Regions from separate parts of the Marinobacter lacisalsi genome, predicted to be linked through region 2. Evidence: predicted binding sites of a transcription regulator. Region 2 holds the regulator's gene; each other region holds the start of a gene.
What was found. Region 2 encodes FliA, which starts transcription of late flagellar genes. Its sites were predicted from a motif close to CTAAAGTTTNNNNNNNNNNNGCCGNTAA; they were not measured.
Positions count from the first base shown of each region.

Region 1: the regulator FliA is predicted to act here: its motif matches at 4,115-4,142, upstream of ACFOZ5_RS11965 (methyl-accepting chemotaxis protein).
Region 3: the regulator FliA is predicted to act here: its motif matches at 1,737-1,764, upstream of ACFOZ5_RS09295 (methyl-accepting chemotaxis protein).

Region 1 is NZ_JBHSDI010000015.1:72,738-78,310, reverse strand. It holds gene ACFOZ5_RS11980 (LacI family DNA-binding transcriptional regulator) at 1-821, opposite strand, end outside; gene ACFOZ5_RS11975 (PilZ domain-containing protein) at 1,126-1,536, shown strand; gene ACFOZ5_RS11970 (Yip1 family protein) at 1,761-2,375, shown strand; gene ACFOZ5_RS11965 (methyl-accepting chemotaxis protein) at 2,439-4,076, opposite strand; gene ACFOZ5_RS11960 (SelT/SelW/SelH family protein) at 4,218-4,517, opposite strand; gene ACFOZ5_RS11955 (sensor domain-containing diguanylate cyclase) at 4,562-5,485, opposite strand.
Region 2 is NZ_JBHSDI010000010.1:10,739-16,311, forward strand. It holds gene flhA (flagellar biosynthesis protein FlhA) at 1-1,343, shown strand, start outside; gene flhF (flagellar biosynthesis protein FlhF) at 1,369-2,706, shown strand; gene ACFOZ5_RS05950 (MinD/ParA family protein) at 2,799-3,617, shown strand; gene ACFOZ5_RS05955 (RNA polymerase sigma factor FliA) at 3,649-4,398, shown strand; gene cheY (chemotaxis response regulator CheY) at 4,624-5,007, shown strand; gene ACFOZ5_RS05965 (protein phosphatase CheZ) at 5,057-5,573, shown strand, end outside.
Region 3 is NZ_JBHSDI010000012.1:170,734-176,306, forward strand. It holds gene ACFOZ5_RS09285 (U32 family peptidase) at 1-529, opposite strand, end outside; gene ubiU (ubiquinone anaerobic biosynthesis protein UbiU) at 542-1,537, opposite strand; gene ACFOZ5_RS09295 (methyl-accepting chemotaxis protein) at 1,821-3,845, shown strand; gene ACFOZ5_RS09300 (acyl-CoA dehydrogenase C-terminal domain-containing protein) at 3,887-5,573, opposite strand, start outside.

The sequences.
Region 1 (5,573 bases), on a different contig from region 2:
TCATTGTCGCCGATACTGATGATCGACAGGTCGTGGGGAATGCTCAGCCCATGCTCCCGCGCCTGCTGCAGGGCCAGGGCGAGAATGTGGCTGCCGGGAAGGATCAGGGCCGTTGCGCGGTCAGGGCCCTGCATGACGGCCTTGAGGTCGGGTAACGGGTCCCGCCCGATGGCCAGCGGCCGGATCAGGTCATCGTCCACGGTCAGATCATGCTGCCTGAAGGCTTCCCGGTATCCGGCCTGCCGTTCACGGCCCGGCCAAAGGTGTGGCAAGGGTGTCAGCAGGGCGATGCGGCGGTGGCCAAGGTCCAGCAGGTAGTCCACGGCCTGACGGGTGCCGTCGCGGTAACCGACACGTACGCCGTAGAACCGGCTGGGGAATTCCACGCTCTGGATAACGGTGGGGGCGCTGAACCTCTCCAGGTCGTGCATCAAATCCGCGTCGTCCTCACTGTCGGGCACGAAGATCAGGCCATCCACCTGTCGGCGCCGGAATTCCGCCACCACATCCCGGGCCATACGCCCCCGGCCACTGGCCAGCAGCAACATCAGCCCGCGGGCGTTAAGGCGTCGGTCCAGGCTATTGATGATGGCGCCGTACAGGGGATTGGCCACATCCGGCACGAAAAAACCCACGGCGCCGGTGGAGTTGGTGCGCATGCTGCGGGCCAGACTGTTGGGCTCGTACTGCAACAGGGACCTGGCTTCCTCCACCTTCTGCCGCAGGCGGGGGCTCACCGGCAGACCATTGAGCACGCGGGATACGCTGCCGACGGAAACCCCGGCCTCCCGGGCGACATCCTTTATGGTACTTCTGGCCATGGAACCTCATCGCCTGCTGATGACGTCATCCACAAGGAATGATTCGCCCGAGTGAGTTGGTAAGGAAGCGAACAAAGTGAGAAGGGAAGAATTGTAACGTTTCAGTTTTGTCTTGTCGCCTGTTGTTTTGCAGAACCGGGACAGGGGATAACCTGTTGTTCTGTGGTGAATGGGCAAGGTGACTTTCGTGAATCGTGACGTGTATCCGTTATTGACGGATTATTTGAATACCGGTCTCTGCTAGATTGAGACCCTTGGACCAAAAGTCCCATAATAACGACAAATGCTGTGCAGGGGTGTAGGTATGCAAGAGCGTCGCAGTCGTCAGCGATTACCGTCTATTCGCGTGACCGCCAGGGTTGGCATCAAGCGCGGAATCATCGGCAGGGACTGGCTGACTGTAAGGGTGCTGGATTTCAGCAACCGGGGCGTGGCGTTTACCGGAGATGTACCCCTGGAGCACGGTGACCGCTTCCAGATGAGCCTGCGCCTGAGCACCGAGACCGGTGATTTCGTGGTAGAGAAGGCCACCGCCACCATCTCCAATATCCGCGATACAGCAGGCCGCCGCATCTACGGCGCTCGCTTTTCGGACGACAACCCGTCCGCTACCTGCGACAGCCTCGACCGGATTGAGGGCATCGTCAAACGCTACAAGGAGCTCAGCTCCCGTATCTTCAGTCATCGTTCCGAGGGCAAGACTCCCGCGCGGTGATCATCGGACGGCGTACCTCGCGGGTATGTCTGTGGACTCTTCCATACTATCCAGGGACAACGCTGTCCCGGCAGGATTCCAGGCGACAGTGAGCAGTTTCGCCGGGCTGTTCGTAAATTGGTCAGTTGCTGGTGATTGGCATCGGCAACAAGGCTGGAAAACCTTCGGCATTGCCGGAGACCGTCCGCCAGCCAAACAACAAGACCAATCGGAGGCCCTGGATCATGCTATTGAATCATGTGTTCGGTCTTTTCACCCACCCGGATTCGGAGTGGGCTGACATTCGCCGGGAGCACGAAAAACCTGCCCGGCTCTACGTAGCCTATGTGCTGATTCTGGCCCTGATCGGCCCGGTCTGCGCCTACATTTCCACCGCCCACTTTGGCTGGACCGTGGGTACGGATCAGCCGCTGATCAAACTGGCCCCTGGCAGCGCGCTGCAACTGAGCGTACTGACCTACCTCGCCATGCTGGTTGGCGTGTTTGCCCTGGGCTATGCCGTTAACTGGATGGCCCGGACTTACGGCGCGCGGGAAGAGCCGGACGCGTCCAACGGCATTGCCCTGGCCGCCTACTCCTGCACACCACTGTTCCTGGCGGGGTTTGCTTTGCTTTATCCCGTGCCCTGGTTCAATGCGATGGTGTTTCTTGCCGCCGCGGTCTACGGAGCCTACCTGATGTATGACGGCCTGCCGATCGTGATGGACATTCCCAGGGAGCGGGCCATCATGTATGCCGGCGCGTTGCTGACGGTGGCTCTGGTCATTCTGGTATCCACCAGGGTGGGTTCCGTGCTTCTCTGGAACGTCGGCTTCGGGCCGGTGTTCATCAACGGCTGAGGCAGACGCCCGATAACGTGGCCGCTCCGGCGTTCGTCCGGGGCGGCCACTGTCGACTGCCGATCAGACCTTGAAGCGCCCGGCCTGTTCTTTCAGGCTGCTGGCATACCCGGCCATGGACTCGCTGATGGTATTGAGGTCCGCTGAACGCTGGTCGCTTTCGTTGGCCAGATCATTGATCTGGGTAATGCTGCGGTTGATCTCGTCGATGACCTGGGTTTGCTCCTCGGTGGCAGAGGCCACACTGGAGTTCACGTCGCTGATATCATTCATGGCCTCCAGAATCGAGGCCAGTTCGCCTTCCGCATCGGAGGCCAGGGCCTCCGTGGAGCTGGCCTGCTCGCTGCCGGTTTCCATCACCGACACGATGTCCGACACGCCGGATTGCAGGGTGGTGATCATGTCCTGAATGTTTTCCGTGGACTGCTGGGTACGCTGGGCCAGGGTGCGTACCTCGTCGGCCACCACCGCGAAACCCCTGCCCTGTTCACCGGCCCGGGCCGCTTCGATGGCGGCATTCAGCGCCAGCAGGTTGGTCTGTTCAGCAATACCCCGGATCACATCGAGTACCGAGGTGATGTTGTCGGAATCCGTGGACAGCTTGCGGATGACCTCCACTGCCTTGGTGATCTGTTGTGACAGTCGGCGCACCTGGCTGGCGGACTGCTGAACGATGTCGGCACCCTTGTTGGCGTTGCCCTGGGCGTTCCGGGTGACTTCGGCCGCGCGGGAGGCGTTGCCGGCGACTTCCTCGATGGCACTCTGCATCTCGTTGATAGCGGTGGCCACCATGGTGATGGATTCGGTCTGGCTGGATACGCCCTGACGGTTTTCAGAGGCAGACTTCTCCAGGTCCCGGGCGCCTTCCGCCAGGTTTCCGGACAGTTCCTGGATGGTGCGGATCATGCCCTGCAGGTTCGCCAGTACGGCATTGAACGATTCGGCCAGCTGACCCAGGTCGTCGTTGTTTTCGACCGGCACCCGCTGGGTCAGGTCGCCCTCGCCCTGGGCGATGTTATCCAGCTGGTCCCGCAGGGTGCGGATGGAGGCCACAATCATTTTCAGGGCGGAAACGAACACCAGCAGTGCGATAATCAGGGAAGCTGCGGTAACGATTACCGTGATGGTGATGGCCTGCGAGCCTTCCGCGGAAGAGGCGGCGGCCTGTTCGCTCGCCAGCCTGTCGGCCACCTGGCCGGTACGGTCGAAGTAGCCTCTGACGGTCTCGAACAGCTCGTCGGTCTCAGTCCTGATGATTTCCCTGGCGCCGTAGGTGTCGCCGATACGGGCCCTTTCCAGCGCGGTTTCGGCTGACGTGCGCCATTGCTCGAAGGCGGCGTCGAAGCCCTCCATTTCCTTGCTGAAGTCGGTCCCGGTCAGTCGCTGTGCGGCGGAGTGGATCCGGTTTCGGGCCTGGTCGGCATTGTCGTGGAACGCTGCCAATTGTTCGTCGGCGGAAGAGTTGGTTTCCCTGGCGCGGATGTAGCCGTTCTGTGCAACCAGGGCCTGGTAGAGGTCACGATCCCCGTTGAGAATTTCACTGGAGGCCGGCATCAGATGGTCGGCGACAAAGTCAGTGCCAGAAACCAGGTTACGGGCGGTGATTACGCTGAGAATGCCGAGAATGATGACTGCCAATGCAGTGATAACAAAGGGGAGGCCGACCTTGGTTCTGAATCCCAACAACTTGCCGATAGCCATACCTTACTCCGGACATTTTACAGAATTTGTTATCATTGTTGTCGGCAGTATAGGCAATTACTTTAGTTTTAGAACTAGTTGCGTGGCGTCACTTTGTCGCTTTTTGTGTCAAAGGATAACAACTTGTGAGAGGTGATAATGCTACTCGCTCCGGTCCTTGTGGTCGCTGTGCCCCAGTGACCGCTCCGGTGACACCCTGTCCCGCACCAGCTGCTTGAGCCGGGTGATCTCCGGGAAGCCGCCCATCTCCTTGCGGGACCAGATTCGCTGCCCGTCTACATGAACCTCGAAAATGCCCCCGCTGCCCGGGTGCAGGGTCAGCTCGCCAATGTCATCCTCGAACGTCGTCAGCAACTCCTGGGCCATCCAGGCCGAGCGCAGCAGCCAGCGGCAGCCGGTGCAATAGTGGATGTCGACGGTGTGGGTGCGTTCCTGATCCATTGGATAGTCCTGTGGGTCGGCGAAATCAATGTGTTGGCGGAGAGTCAGTGGCGGCTGGCCACCTGGTTGCGGCCGGCTTCCTTGGCCCGGAACAGGGCCTTGTCTGCCTGCTTCAGCAGAGCATCCAGAACAATGTCGGGTCCCGCGTCCGCGGTGATGCCGAAGCTGGCTGTGCAGCTCACGGCTCCGTCGGTGACCGCGAAAACCTGACTTGAGAAAGCCGCTTGCAGTCGCTGCGCCAGGTAGCGGGCTTGTGCCAGATTGGTGGCGGGCAACAGGACGGCAAATTCCTCGCCACCGAGTCGGGCCAGGATGTCGGCGTCCCTGACTGTTCTGAGGGCCGTAGCCGCCAGTCCCCGCAGGACGGTATCGCCCGAAGCGTGCCCCCAGCGGTCATTGACCTGTTTGAAGTGGTCCAGGTCGAACATGATGAGCGCGACCGGATCACCAGCACGTATGGACTGATGGATGCTCTGTGTTGCCAGGGCGAAAAAGGCCCTGCGGTTATTGAGGCCGGTCAGCTCGTCGGTATAGGCCAGCCTCTCGGCCCTGGACTTGGCTTCTGTCAGCGCCTGTTCCATATGCTTGCGTTCGGTGATGTCGGTGGCTATCTCCATGCGTACCAGGCGGCCGTCAATCCACCGAATGGCCTGGTCGCGGCACTGATACCAGCGTTGGTTGGCCGTGTTCTGGAACTCCCAGACCAGCGGGCCGGTGGGCTCGCCGTGCTCGTCCACCAGTTGCGGGTTGGTACAGAAAGAGCAGGGGCCACCCTGATCGTTCTGCAGGACCTGCCAGCATTTCCCGGCGTCCGGTGAGCCCCAGGCTTTTCTGCCGTAATCGTTGAAGAAGATCAGTTCGTGGGTATCCATGTCCGCCACGTAGACCAGGGCATCCAGGCTATTGAGGACCGTGGCGATGGCCTGGTAACTGAGATCGGCACTGGGAGGGCTCGAGGGCTTGGTCATGACGTGAGTTCGGCTTATCTGACGTGCTGATATTGAGGATCATACCAGTTGTTCCGGCCGATGTCCGGGGCTGCAGTTGCACGACTTG
Region 2 (5,573 bases):
TTCTCCAGCAGATGTTCGATGCGCCCAAGGCGCTGGCCATTGCCGCCGCGATCCTGATCCTGCTGGGTCTCATTCCGGGTATGCCCCATGTCGCTTTCCTTGGCCTTGGCCTGCTGGCGGCTGGTGCAGCCTGGTGGATCTGGAAACGTGAGCGGCAGACGGTGGAAGAAGAAGGTGGAAGCGGTTGGCCGGCCACCAGGCGTGACACCGGAGCCAAGCCCGCACCCACCGGGGGTGCCCGGCCCGACGCCGGCGATCAGGGGCTGCCGGCACCGCCCGAACACAAGGAGTTGGGTTGGGACGACGTGGCCACGGTGGACATCGTGGGCCTGGAAGTGGGGTATCGGCTGATCCCCCTGGTGGACAAGTCCCAGGGTGGCCAGTTGCTGAGCCGGATCAAGGGGGTGCGCAAGAAGCTGTCCCAGGATCTGGGCTTCCTGATGCCGTCCGTGCATATCCGTGACAACCTGGACCTGATGCCCAACGTCTATCGCATCACCCTGATGGGCGTCACCATCGCCGAGGCGGAGATCCACCCTGAGCGGGAGTTGGCCATCGACCCCGGCCAGGTGTTCGGCAAGGTGGAAGGCATCGCCGGCAAGGATCCGGCATTTGGCCTGGATGCCATCTGGATCGAGTCGGGCCAGAAAGACAATGCGCAGACTCTGGGCTACACCGTGGTGGATGCCAGCACCGTGGTGGCTACCCACCTCAATCAGATTCTGCAGAGCCATGCCTACGAGTTGCTGGGCCATGAGGAAGTGCAGAAGTGGCTGGACCAGCTGGAGAAGATTTCGCCCAAGCTGGCTGAGGAACTGGTGCCCACCACCGTTTCCATTTCCATCCTGCTGAAGGTGTTGCAGAGCCTGCTGCAGGAGGAGGTGCCGATCCGCGACATGCGCTCCATTGCCGAAGCCATCGTCAACGTTCATCCCAAGAGCCAGGATCCGAAGGTGCTGACATCAGCGGCCCGTCAGGCCTTGCGTCGGATGATCGTGCAGAGCATCTGCGGCAACGATAAAGAGATACCGGTTATTACCCTGGATCCGGAACTGGAACAGTTATTGCTGAAGAGTCAGCAACAGAGTCAACAATCCGGCGGTGGTGACGACATCGGCATGGTGCTTGAGCCAGGGATGGTGGAGAAACTGCAGCGGTCGTTGCAGGAAAGCACCCAGCGGCAGGAGATGATGGGCAAACCAGCGATTCTGCTGGTGTCCGGGCCGCTGCGGCCGGTGCTGGCGAAGTTTGCCAGCTACGGGGTAGAGCGCCTGCACGTGCTGTCGTATCAGGAAGTGCCGGAAAACAAGCAGATCACCATTGTGGCGTCGGTCGGCCAGTAACGGCCCACTTGGGAGGTAGAGTCAGATGAAAGTCAAACGGTTCTTTGCGGCAACCATGTCAGCGGCCCTGAAGCAGGTTCGCGAGGCCATGGGCGACGATGCGGTAATTCTGTCCAGCCGGCGGATTGACGGCGGTGTAGAGATTGTCACCGCGCTGGACTACGACGAAAACATGGCGCGCCAGAAACTGGGCGATGCCGCGGCCGAAGCCACCAGTGGCGGGCGCCTGGGGGAGCTGCAGGCGGAACAGCATCGCCGGCTGCAGGAAGAACTTGACCGCTCCCGCAACCGTATTCGGGAGCTGCGCAGCCCGCACCGGGGGCACGACCCGCACCAGCGCTTTGGCAACGGCGACACCCGGCTCGATGTGGACAACCTGCCACCGGTGCCGGAGACCCGTCAGGAATCCGTCGCCGCTCCGTCAGCGGCTGACATCAAGGGCGCCGATGATGAGCTTGCGGTCATGCGGCGTGAGCTTGCCTCCCTGAGGGCGATGATTACCGACAAGGGGCCCTCGGAGCAGACCGACACCACGGCGGAGAAACCGGCCGAGGAAGCGATCGAAGCGGTGCGCAAGCGCCTTGGCGAGCGCCTGGAAGAGTTTGGTCTGAGCCCGCAGCTGGCTGCCACCCTGGCGCGCCAGAGTGGTCGCGGCAAGCTGGAAGACAACTGGAAACGTTCCCTGAGAACCCTGGCGGCCGGCCTCAAAACCGGCAGCGGTGACTGGGCTTCCCGCGGCGGCATCTATGCCCTGGTTGGGCCCACCGGCTCCGGCAAGACCACAACCATCGGCAAGATTGCGGCCCAGTATGTACTGGAACATGGTGCCGATTCACTGGCACTGGTGACCACTGACCGCTATCGTGTGGCTGCACACGAGCAACTGTTTGTGTTCGGTCGTATCCTTAACGTACCGGTGCGGGTGGTCGACGATGCCCACTCCCTGGATGCGGTGCTGGACGAGCTGGCTGGTCGCCACCTGGTGTTGATTGACACCGCCGGGTTATCCGGCGCCGATCCCGGGTGTCAGGAGCAGTTGCGTGAGCTGTCGCAAAGCCGCCACCCGGTGCGTCCACACCTGGTGGTGCCGGCGACAAGCCAGCCGCGCATCATGAAATCCATGTGGCATTGCTATAAAATGGCCAGTCTCGCAGGTTGCATCATGACCAAGCTGGATGAAGCCCTGACCCTGGGTGAAGTACTTGGTTTCGCGCTGGAGACCGCGCTGCCGGTGTCCTGGGTAACGGATGGCCAGAAGATCCCCCAGGATCTGCATCCTGCCAATTCGGCATCGCTGGTTCGTCTGGGCGTTGAGCGCTTGCGCGATGCACGCAAACAGCAGACCATGGCAGAAGGTGCCTGAGGTCCCACTGCCCGGCGCTGACCGGCGTGGTCCCTGGCACTGCAGAACAAGACAGTTAACGACAAGAACCTTGGCGGGAAACAAGAACCTCTATGAGCAGACCACATCCGGTTCAGGTTATCGCAGTCACCGGTGGCAAGGGTGGCGTGGGCAAAAGCAACGTCTCGGTGAATCTCGGGATCGCCCTGTCACAGATGGGCCGCCGTGTTGTCCTGCTGGATGCGGACCTGGGGCTGGCCAACATCGATGTGCTACTTGGCATCACCGCCAGCCACAATCTTTCCGACGTGTTGTCCGGGGAATGCGATCTCCGTGATGTACTGATCAATGGCCCGGGCGGCATCAAGATTGTCCCCGCCTCCTCCGGCACCCAGCGCATGACCCAGCTGTCACCCATGGAGCATGCGGGCCTGATCAACGCCTTCAGCGAGCTGGGTGATCAGATCGACGTGCTGATTGTGGATACCGCTGCCGGCATTTCCGAAGGCGTGGTCAGTTTCCTGCGAGCCTCCCAGGAACTGTTGCTGGTTGTCTGTGACGAACCGACCTCCATCACCGACGCCTACGCCCTGATCAAGCTGATGAACCGCGACTATGGCGTCAACCGCTTCCGTATCCTTGCCAATCAGGTCCGCAACGAACAGGAAGGCAAACATCTGTTCGGTAAACTGACCCGGGTCACCGAGCGCTTCCTGGATGTTGCACTACAATATGTAGGCATGGTTCCTTACGATGAGGCAGTGCGCAAGGCGGTTCAGCGGCAGCGCGCCGTGCTGGACGCCTACCCCAGGGCAAAGGCCTCGCTGGCCATCAAGGCGCTGGCGGAACAGGTCGACAGCTGGCCGCTACCTTCATCCCCCCGGGGGCATCTGGAGTTCTTCGTGGAGCGCCTGGTAAGCACAAACGCCTGATCCAATCCTGTTGTATGGGTTAACCGGATACATGACATTGGCCAGAAGTCTCGGAATCTATCATCAAACCGGTCGGCGCGATGCCCATCAACTGGTGGAGCAGCATGCGCCGCTGGTCAAGAAAATCGCCCTGCACCTGATGGCCCGGCTACCGGACTCGGTACAGCTCGAGGACCTGATGCAGGCTGGCATGATGGGCCTGCTCGAAGCCGCCGCCAAGTACCAGTCGGACCGGGGCGCCTCCTTTGAGACCTATGCCGGCATCCGCATTCGCGGTGCTATTGTCGATGAAATCCGCAAGGGTGACTGGGTACCGCGTTCCGTCCATCGCAATGCCCGCCGGGTGTCCGCCGCCATCAAGATGGTGGAGGACCGGGAAGGTCGGGAAGCCCTGGATCACGAGGTGGCGGACGAGCTGGGAATGACGTTGTCCGCTTACCATGCCTGCCTCAGTGATGCCAATTCCGGACGACTTTTTTCCCTGGATGAACTCAATGAATCCGGAGACCTGCCGATACACGAACAGGAAGCTTCGGATAATCCCCTGGACGAGGTTTCGGGTGCCGCTTTCCGGCGTAATCTGGCAGCCGCCATCGAGGAACTGCCGGAGCGTGAGAAGCTGGTCCTCGGCCTGTATTACCAGGAAGAGCTGAACCTGAAGGAGATTGGCGCGGTACTGGGCGTCAGTGAGAGCCGGGTCAGCCAGATCCACAGCCAGGCCGCGTTGCGGTTGCGGGGGCGCCTTTCAGAATGGCAGGCATCTGACGCCGGAACACAGTAGCGTGCCCCTTAACAGGTTGCTGAACGACTGAGCAAGCTGACGGCACAAGCCGCAGAGCGGAATGTCGCGCGATAACACATTGAAACGGTAAGCAACGCTGAGGCTGCTAGAATGACGCCATCAGCCGGGAAACCGGCGGCGGTAAAGCGGTGTCATCCGTGTTTTCCAGGTCCGTGACGATTCGGGCCCGGCCATTATTCCAGCGACGACCAACTGGAGGTCCCATTGGACAAGAACATGAAAATTCTCATTGTGGACGATTTCTCCACAATGCGGCGGATTATCAAGAACCTGCTGCGTGACCTCGGGTTTACCAATACCGATGAGGCGGATGACGGTAATACGGCGCTGCCCATGCTTCGTTCCGGAAAGTACGACTTTCTGGTGACGGACTGGAACATGCCAGGCATGTCCGGGTTCGATCTCCTCAAGGAAGTTCGCGCCGACGAACAGCTCAAGGACCTGCCGATCCTGATGGTGACTGCGGAAGCCAAGCGCGACCAGATCGTCGCGGCTGCCCAGGCTGGGGTAAACGGTTATGTCGTCAAACCGTTCACGGCCGCTGTACTCAAGGAGAAGATCGAAAAGATCTTCGAGCGTATTGAGTAGAGCGCCAGAAGCGCTTTGAAACCTGAACAGACAGTCTGGATGTGCTCCCATGAGCGAAGACAAACAAAACGGCTCCCACCTGGATCCTGAAACCACCAGCCAGCTGAAAGAGCAGGCCAATGAGTTGGCGAAACAGGTCAATGCCGGTGATTATGCCAGGGCGATGTCCCTGATCAACGACCTGAGCGAAGTGAGGGACCAGAGTCTCTATCGTGAAGTGGGTCGCCTGACGCGCAGCCTTCACGAGGCCATTCGCAATTTCCAGATCCAGCCCCAGAACCCGGAGCAGCAGGAAGCCCTGTCAAAGATGTCCGACGCGTCGGACCGGCTTCAGTACGTGGTGGAAATGACCAGCAATGCCGCCAACCGGACCATGGATCTGGTGGAGGATGCCATGCCCCGGGCCAATGCCATGTGCGAGCAGGCCAAAGCACTACGGGATGACTGGCAGCGCCTGCGCCGGCGGGAAATGGCACCATCCGAGTTCCGTGAACTCTATGTTCGTATTGACCGTTTCTTCGAGAGTCTCTCGGACGATGCGGAAAAAATGTACCACGACCTGTCGG
Region 3 (5,573 bases), on a different contig from region 2:
AAGACCAGGCCAGGGGCAGGAACCCCCAGGAAAACACCTCTGCGGGCAGGTCCAGCCCTTCGGCTTCCAACTCCCTGATGAGCTGTTCAAGGGTTTCCTTGCCCAGTTCAACCGGCAGATTCCAGCCTTGCAGCCCTTGGCGGGCCAGGATTTTCAGGGTGGCCGTATTGTAGATATTCATGGAGGGGCCGGTGATAAACGGAAGGTCATTCCGGATGGCCATCTGCAGGGCACTCTGGTCGTTGGCTTCCACCAGGAACTCGTCCTGCTCGCAGAACCGGCGCAGGCGACGCAGATCCGCTTCTGATTCGATCAGTGTGAGGGTGGAGAGCACCACATCCTTGCCGCAGGCCTTCAGGTCCCGGGCCAGGTCCAGCCAGTCATCCGGTTTCAGCTCCCGCCGGCGAGAGCACACCACCTCGCCCAGATAAATGGTATCCACCGGCCATTCGGCTGCCTTCGCATAGAAATCAAAAACACTTTGTTTGGACCAGAACCACAGGATGGGGCCCAGAGATAATTTCATCATGATCTCAGCACCTTATTTCCACTTGCGATGGTAAGCGCCCAATGTGGTGAGCCCACCTTCGGACAACCCGGCGAGGGTGGATTGCCAGGCTGGGTCGACGGCGAATTCCGGCCCCCTTTCCAACCGCTCCAGCGCCTGGCGCCAGGTGCGGGCCACATCGGCGATATACGACGGGCTGCGCTGGCGGCCTTCGATCTTGACGGCGCTGATGCCCAGGGCTTTGAGTTCCGGCAGCAAATCCAGGGTGTTCAGGCTGACCGGCTCCTCAATGGCATGGTAGATGTCGCCTTCCACGTCGAACCGGCCCTTGCACAGCGTTGGATAACCGGCCGACTCGCCCCGGGCGTAACGGTCGATCAGCACATCGTTGAGGCGGGATTCCAGGCTGCCATCGCCGGTTTCCTCCCATCGCACGGCCTTGGCCGGCGAGCAGGCGCCCTTGCTGTTGGGGGACTCGTCGGTGAGATACGACGACAGGTAACACCGGCCTTCGGCCATGATGCAGAGGCTGCCGAAGGCAAATACCTCCAGCTCCACCGGGCTGTGTTTTGCCACACCTTTGACCTGATCGAGGGAAAGCACACGGGGTAACACCGCCCGGCGAATATCGAAGTTGTCCTTGTAGAACCGGAGCGCCTCATAACTGGTGGCCGAGCCCTGTACGGACAGGTGCCGGGGCAGGTCCGGGTAGCGATTGGCGGCATAATCCAGCAGCCCCATATCGGCCAGTATAACGGCATCCACCCCCAGGCTGGCGGCACGATCAACCGCGGACGTCCACGTCTGCCAACCCTGGGGCTGGGGATAGGTATTGATGGCACAGAACACCCGGGTGCCTTTGGCGTGGGCATACGCAATGCCCTCGGAAGCCCGTTTGTCATTGAAGTTGAGGCCGGCAAACTGACGGGCGTTGGTGCTGTCCCGAAAACCGAGATAGACGGCATCGGCACCATTATCTACAGCCGCTTTGAGGGCGGGCAGACTGCCGGCGGGGCAGACAAGTTCCATGGTGTTCTCCGGAAACTGAATATTTCCGGAGACCCTATCCTTTCCGCATGGGCGACGCCTTGACCGTTATCAGCACAGCGGTGAGGGGCTACGGATTACCCATATGGTAGTACCCTACGGGTTATCCCCTATCAGGAATTTTTATCTTTATATTCAAAGATATAACAAGGCGTTACACATCCTTTCATTCAGAAACTACCTCTTCGTTTACCCCATGGTGCCGATACCAACCCCTGGCACCCTCACCCACAATGGCGGCAAGACTTAAGGAAGGGGCAGTCTCATGAACGTCATCAATAACCTATCCATGCGCGGCAAGCTGATCACCCTGGTGTTGCCGGCGCTTCTTGTCATCATTTTCTTTGCCATTATCAGCATTACTGAAGATGCCGCCGAGTACCGGAACATGAGCCAGTTAAAGGCCATGGTGAAGCTGGCCGAAATCGGTGATCCCCTGGTGGAAGCCCTGCAGAAAGAACGAGGCCGCTCGGCTGTGATGCTGGCTGCCGAGCCGGGGTCCGAAGCCGAGCAGCAAGCCAGACGAATACTGGGGAACCAGCGTCAGCAGGCCAACAGCGCCCTGTCTGACTATCGTTCAGAAGTCCAGGCACTGCGGGCTGAGACGGATCTTGATGACATCGTTACCGGGAGTATTGAACGCCTGGATACTGAGCTGAACCGCCTGAACGCCCTCCGGCAGGACGTTGACCGTCGGGACCTGAACGGCGCCGAGGCCGGCAAGCGTTATACCGGACTGATCACCGAGATCATCGACAGGGTCCCCCTGCTGGTCCGTCGCTCCACAGATGCCGCGCTCACCCGCGAGATCAATGCCTACTACGCCCTGGCGCAAACCTCCGAAATGGCCGGCAGAGAGCGTGCCGCTGGCGCTGCGTTGATCCGCTCCGGTAATTTCGACCTTCCCGCCGTGGGCCGGGCTGCGGCATTGAAAGGTCAACAGGACGCCTGGTACCGCAATGCCGTTGACATGCTCGCCTCTGACGACCCTCTGCACCGCAGGCTGGGCGGATTTGTGGCTGGCACTGAAGTGCAGGCACTCCAGGCGCAACGGGAGACTTTGCTGAGCAGTGCTTCCGGTATGTATGCACTGGACGCGAACGAATGGTTTGAAACGTCCACCCGGGCCATCGAGGCACTGAACATTATTCGCCAGGAAACGCTGTCCCGGGTTGAGATCGCGGCTGCGAAGGCTGTTGGTCGGGCAAGAGACGATCTGATCAGTGCGTTGGTGATCGCCGGGGCCGCCATCCTCTTCGTGATCGCTCTGATGTCTCTCATCATCCACGCCATTCACCGGCAGGTGAACGAATTGCTGACCGGCGTTCAGTACGCCATGGATGAAAAGGACCTGACCCGGGAGATTCCGGTATCCAGCAAGGACGAAACCGGCACCATTGCCAAGGCCATCAACACACTGTTCAGCCGCTTCGGAGAGGCTCTGGCGCAGATCGACAGGGCCAGTGTGCAACTGGCCACCGCCACCGAAGAGACCAGTTCCACCGCCAACCAGAACACCAAGCAGGTGAAAGACCAGCAGCAACAGATCGAGCAGGTTGCGGCCGCCACCGAGGAAATGTCCTCCACATCGGAGGAAATCTCCCGCAACACCCAGCAGGTGGCGGAAGCGTCTGGCAGCGCCATGGAAAAGAGCCGCAACGGTGAGCAGGTACTGCACGCCAGTGTGCGCCAGATCCGCGATCTGGCCGGCTCGGTGCAGGAAGTAAACCAGGTGATCGAGGAACTGGAAAACCGCAGCAGCACCATCAGCGACGTGGTAGATGTCATCCGCAAAGTGGCAGACCAGACCAACCTGCTGGCCCTCAACGCCGCCATCGAAGCCGCCCGGGCCGGCGAGCATGGCCGTGGCTTTGCTGTGGTGGCCGATGAAGTCCGAACCCTCGCTCAACAGACCCATGAGTCCACCACGCAGATCGAGGAAATCATCAACGGATTCAGAGACATTACCGACAGCGCCAGCCGTTCCATAAGCGCCAGTCACAAGCTGGCGAATCAGACCAGCGAGCAGGCATCAGAGATGGAACAGACCTTTGCCGATATCCTTCTGGATGTGAACGGCATTTCCGATATGGCAACACAAATAGCCACGGCGTCAGAGCAACAGGTTTCGGTCACCCGCGAACTGGCCGGCAATATGGAGAGCATCAGCGAGTCCGCCATCCTGACCCTCACCGGATCACAGGAGATCACCCAGGTCACCACCGAGCAGGCCCGCCTGGCCCGGGCACTGCAGGACCTGGCCAATGAGTTCAGGGTGACCACCGCCTGAACTGACAGGAAAAAGGGGACCCTCAGGTCCCCTTTCTGTTCTCAGGCGGTCCAGTGGTCGTCCGAAAACGCCATTACACTGCCCTTGCCACTTTCAATGTCCTTCAGCAGCCAGTCAGTCTCCGGCAACAGCTTCTCGAAATAGAAGCGCGCCGAGATCAGCTTGCTTTCCAGCAGCGGCGTATTGCCGGTACCTTTGTCCAGCCCCAGCTGGGCAGCAGCGGCCATACGGGACCAGAGATAGCCAATCACCGTCAGTGCCATCAATCGCAGGTAGGGTGTTGCGGCTGCGCCGGCCTGCTCTGGGTCCTTCGGGGCATGACTGGCCAGCCACATGGTCGCCGTTTCGAGACGTCTGATGGCGGCCTTGAGCTCTTCCCGGTGAGGCGCGTCCGGATTGTCCTTCAGGTAGCCAGTCAACTCTGCGAACAGGCTACGAACCAGGGCTCCGCCCTTGAGACCAAGCTTTCGCCCCACCAGATCCATGGCCTGGATGCCATTGGTGCCTTCGTAGATTCTGGCAATCCGACCGTCCCGGACCAGTTGTTCCAGCGGCCAGTCGGTGGTAAAGCCCGAGCCCCCCAGTACCTGGAGCCCGGTGTTGGCGTTGTTGAACCCCTCATCAGTGAGGAAGGACTTGACCACAGGGGTCAGCAACTGGACGAGGTTATCGGCGGTTTCCCGGACGCTCTCGTCACCATGGGCCACCGACAGGTCAAGCTGGTGACCGGTAAACAGTGCCATGGCCCTCATGCCCTCGTTAAGGACTTTCTGGCGCATCAGCATCCGGCGCACATCCGGGTGCACGATGATCGGGTCAGCGGGGCCTTCAGGGTTTTTCGGACCACTCAGGGAGCGGCTCTGCAGCCGCTCCCGGGCGAAACCAAGGCTTTCCTGGTATGCCATTTCCGCCAGGCCGAGCCCCTGCATACCGACCATCAGCCGGGCTTCGTTCATCATGGTGAACATGGCTCGCATGCCGTCGTTCGGCTCGCCCACCAGCCAGCCTCTGGCACCTTCGAAGTTCATCACACAGGTGGCCGAGCCCTTGATACCCATCTTGTGTTCCAGGCCTCCACAGAACGCCGGGTTACGCTCACCACTGTCGGGGAGGAACTTGGGCACCACAAACAGCGAAATGCCCTTGGTGGTATCCGGGGCGCCCGGCAGTTTCGCCAGCACCAGATGGACAATGTTGTCCACCAGGTCGTGCTCGCCGCCGGTAATCCAGATCTTGGTGCCCTCTATGGCATAGCTGCCATCTTCATTGGGCGTGGCGCGGGTGCGGATCATGCCCAGATCAGTACCACACTGGGGCTCGGTCAGGCACATGGTGCCGGTCCATTCGCCGGAAATGAGTTTCTCAAGATAGGTCTGGCGCAGTTCATCGGAGCCATGCCGGTAAAGTGCGCTGATGGCGCCATGGGTCAGCCCGGGATACATGCCCAGAGAAAGATTGGTCGAACAGACCATTTCGTCCACTACAAACTTGAGGGTATGTGGCAGCCCCTGCCCGCCGAACTCCAGTGGCGCATCTAGGGCAGTCCAGCCACCCTCCGCAAACTTGCGATAGGCCTCTTTGAAGCCCTCGGGAGTGGTTACACTGCGGGTTTCCGGATCGTAGTGACAACCCTGACGGTCACCCACCTGATTGGTGGGCTGGATCACCTCCGCCGCCAGTTTGCCGGCCTCATCAATAACCGCCGAGATCAGGTCCGGCGTTGCGTCC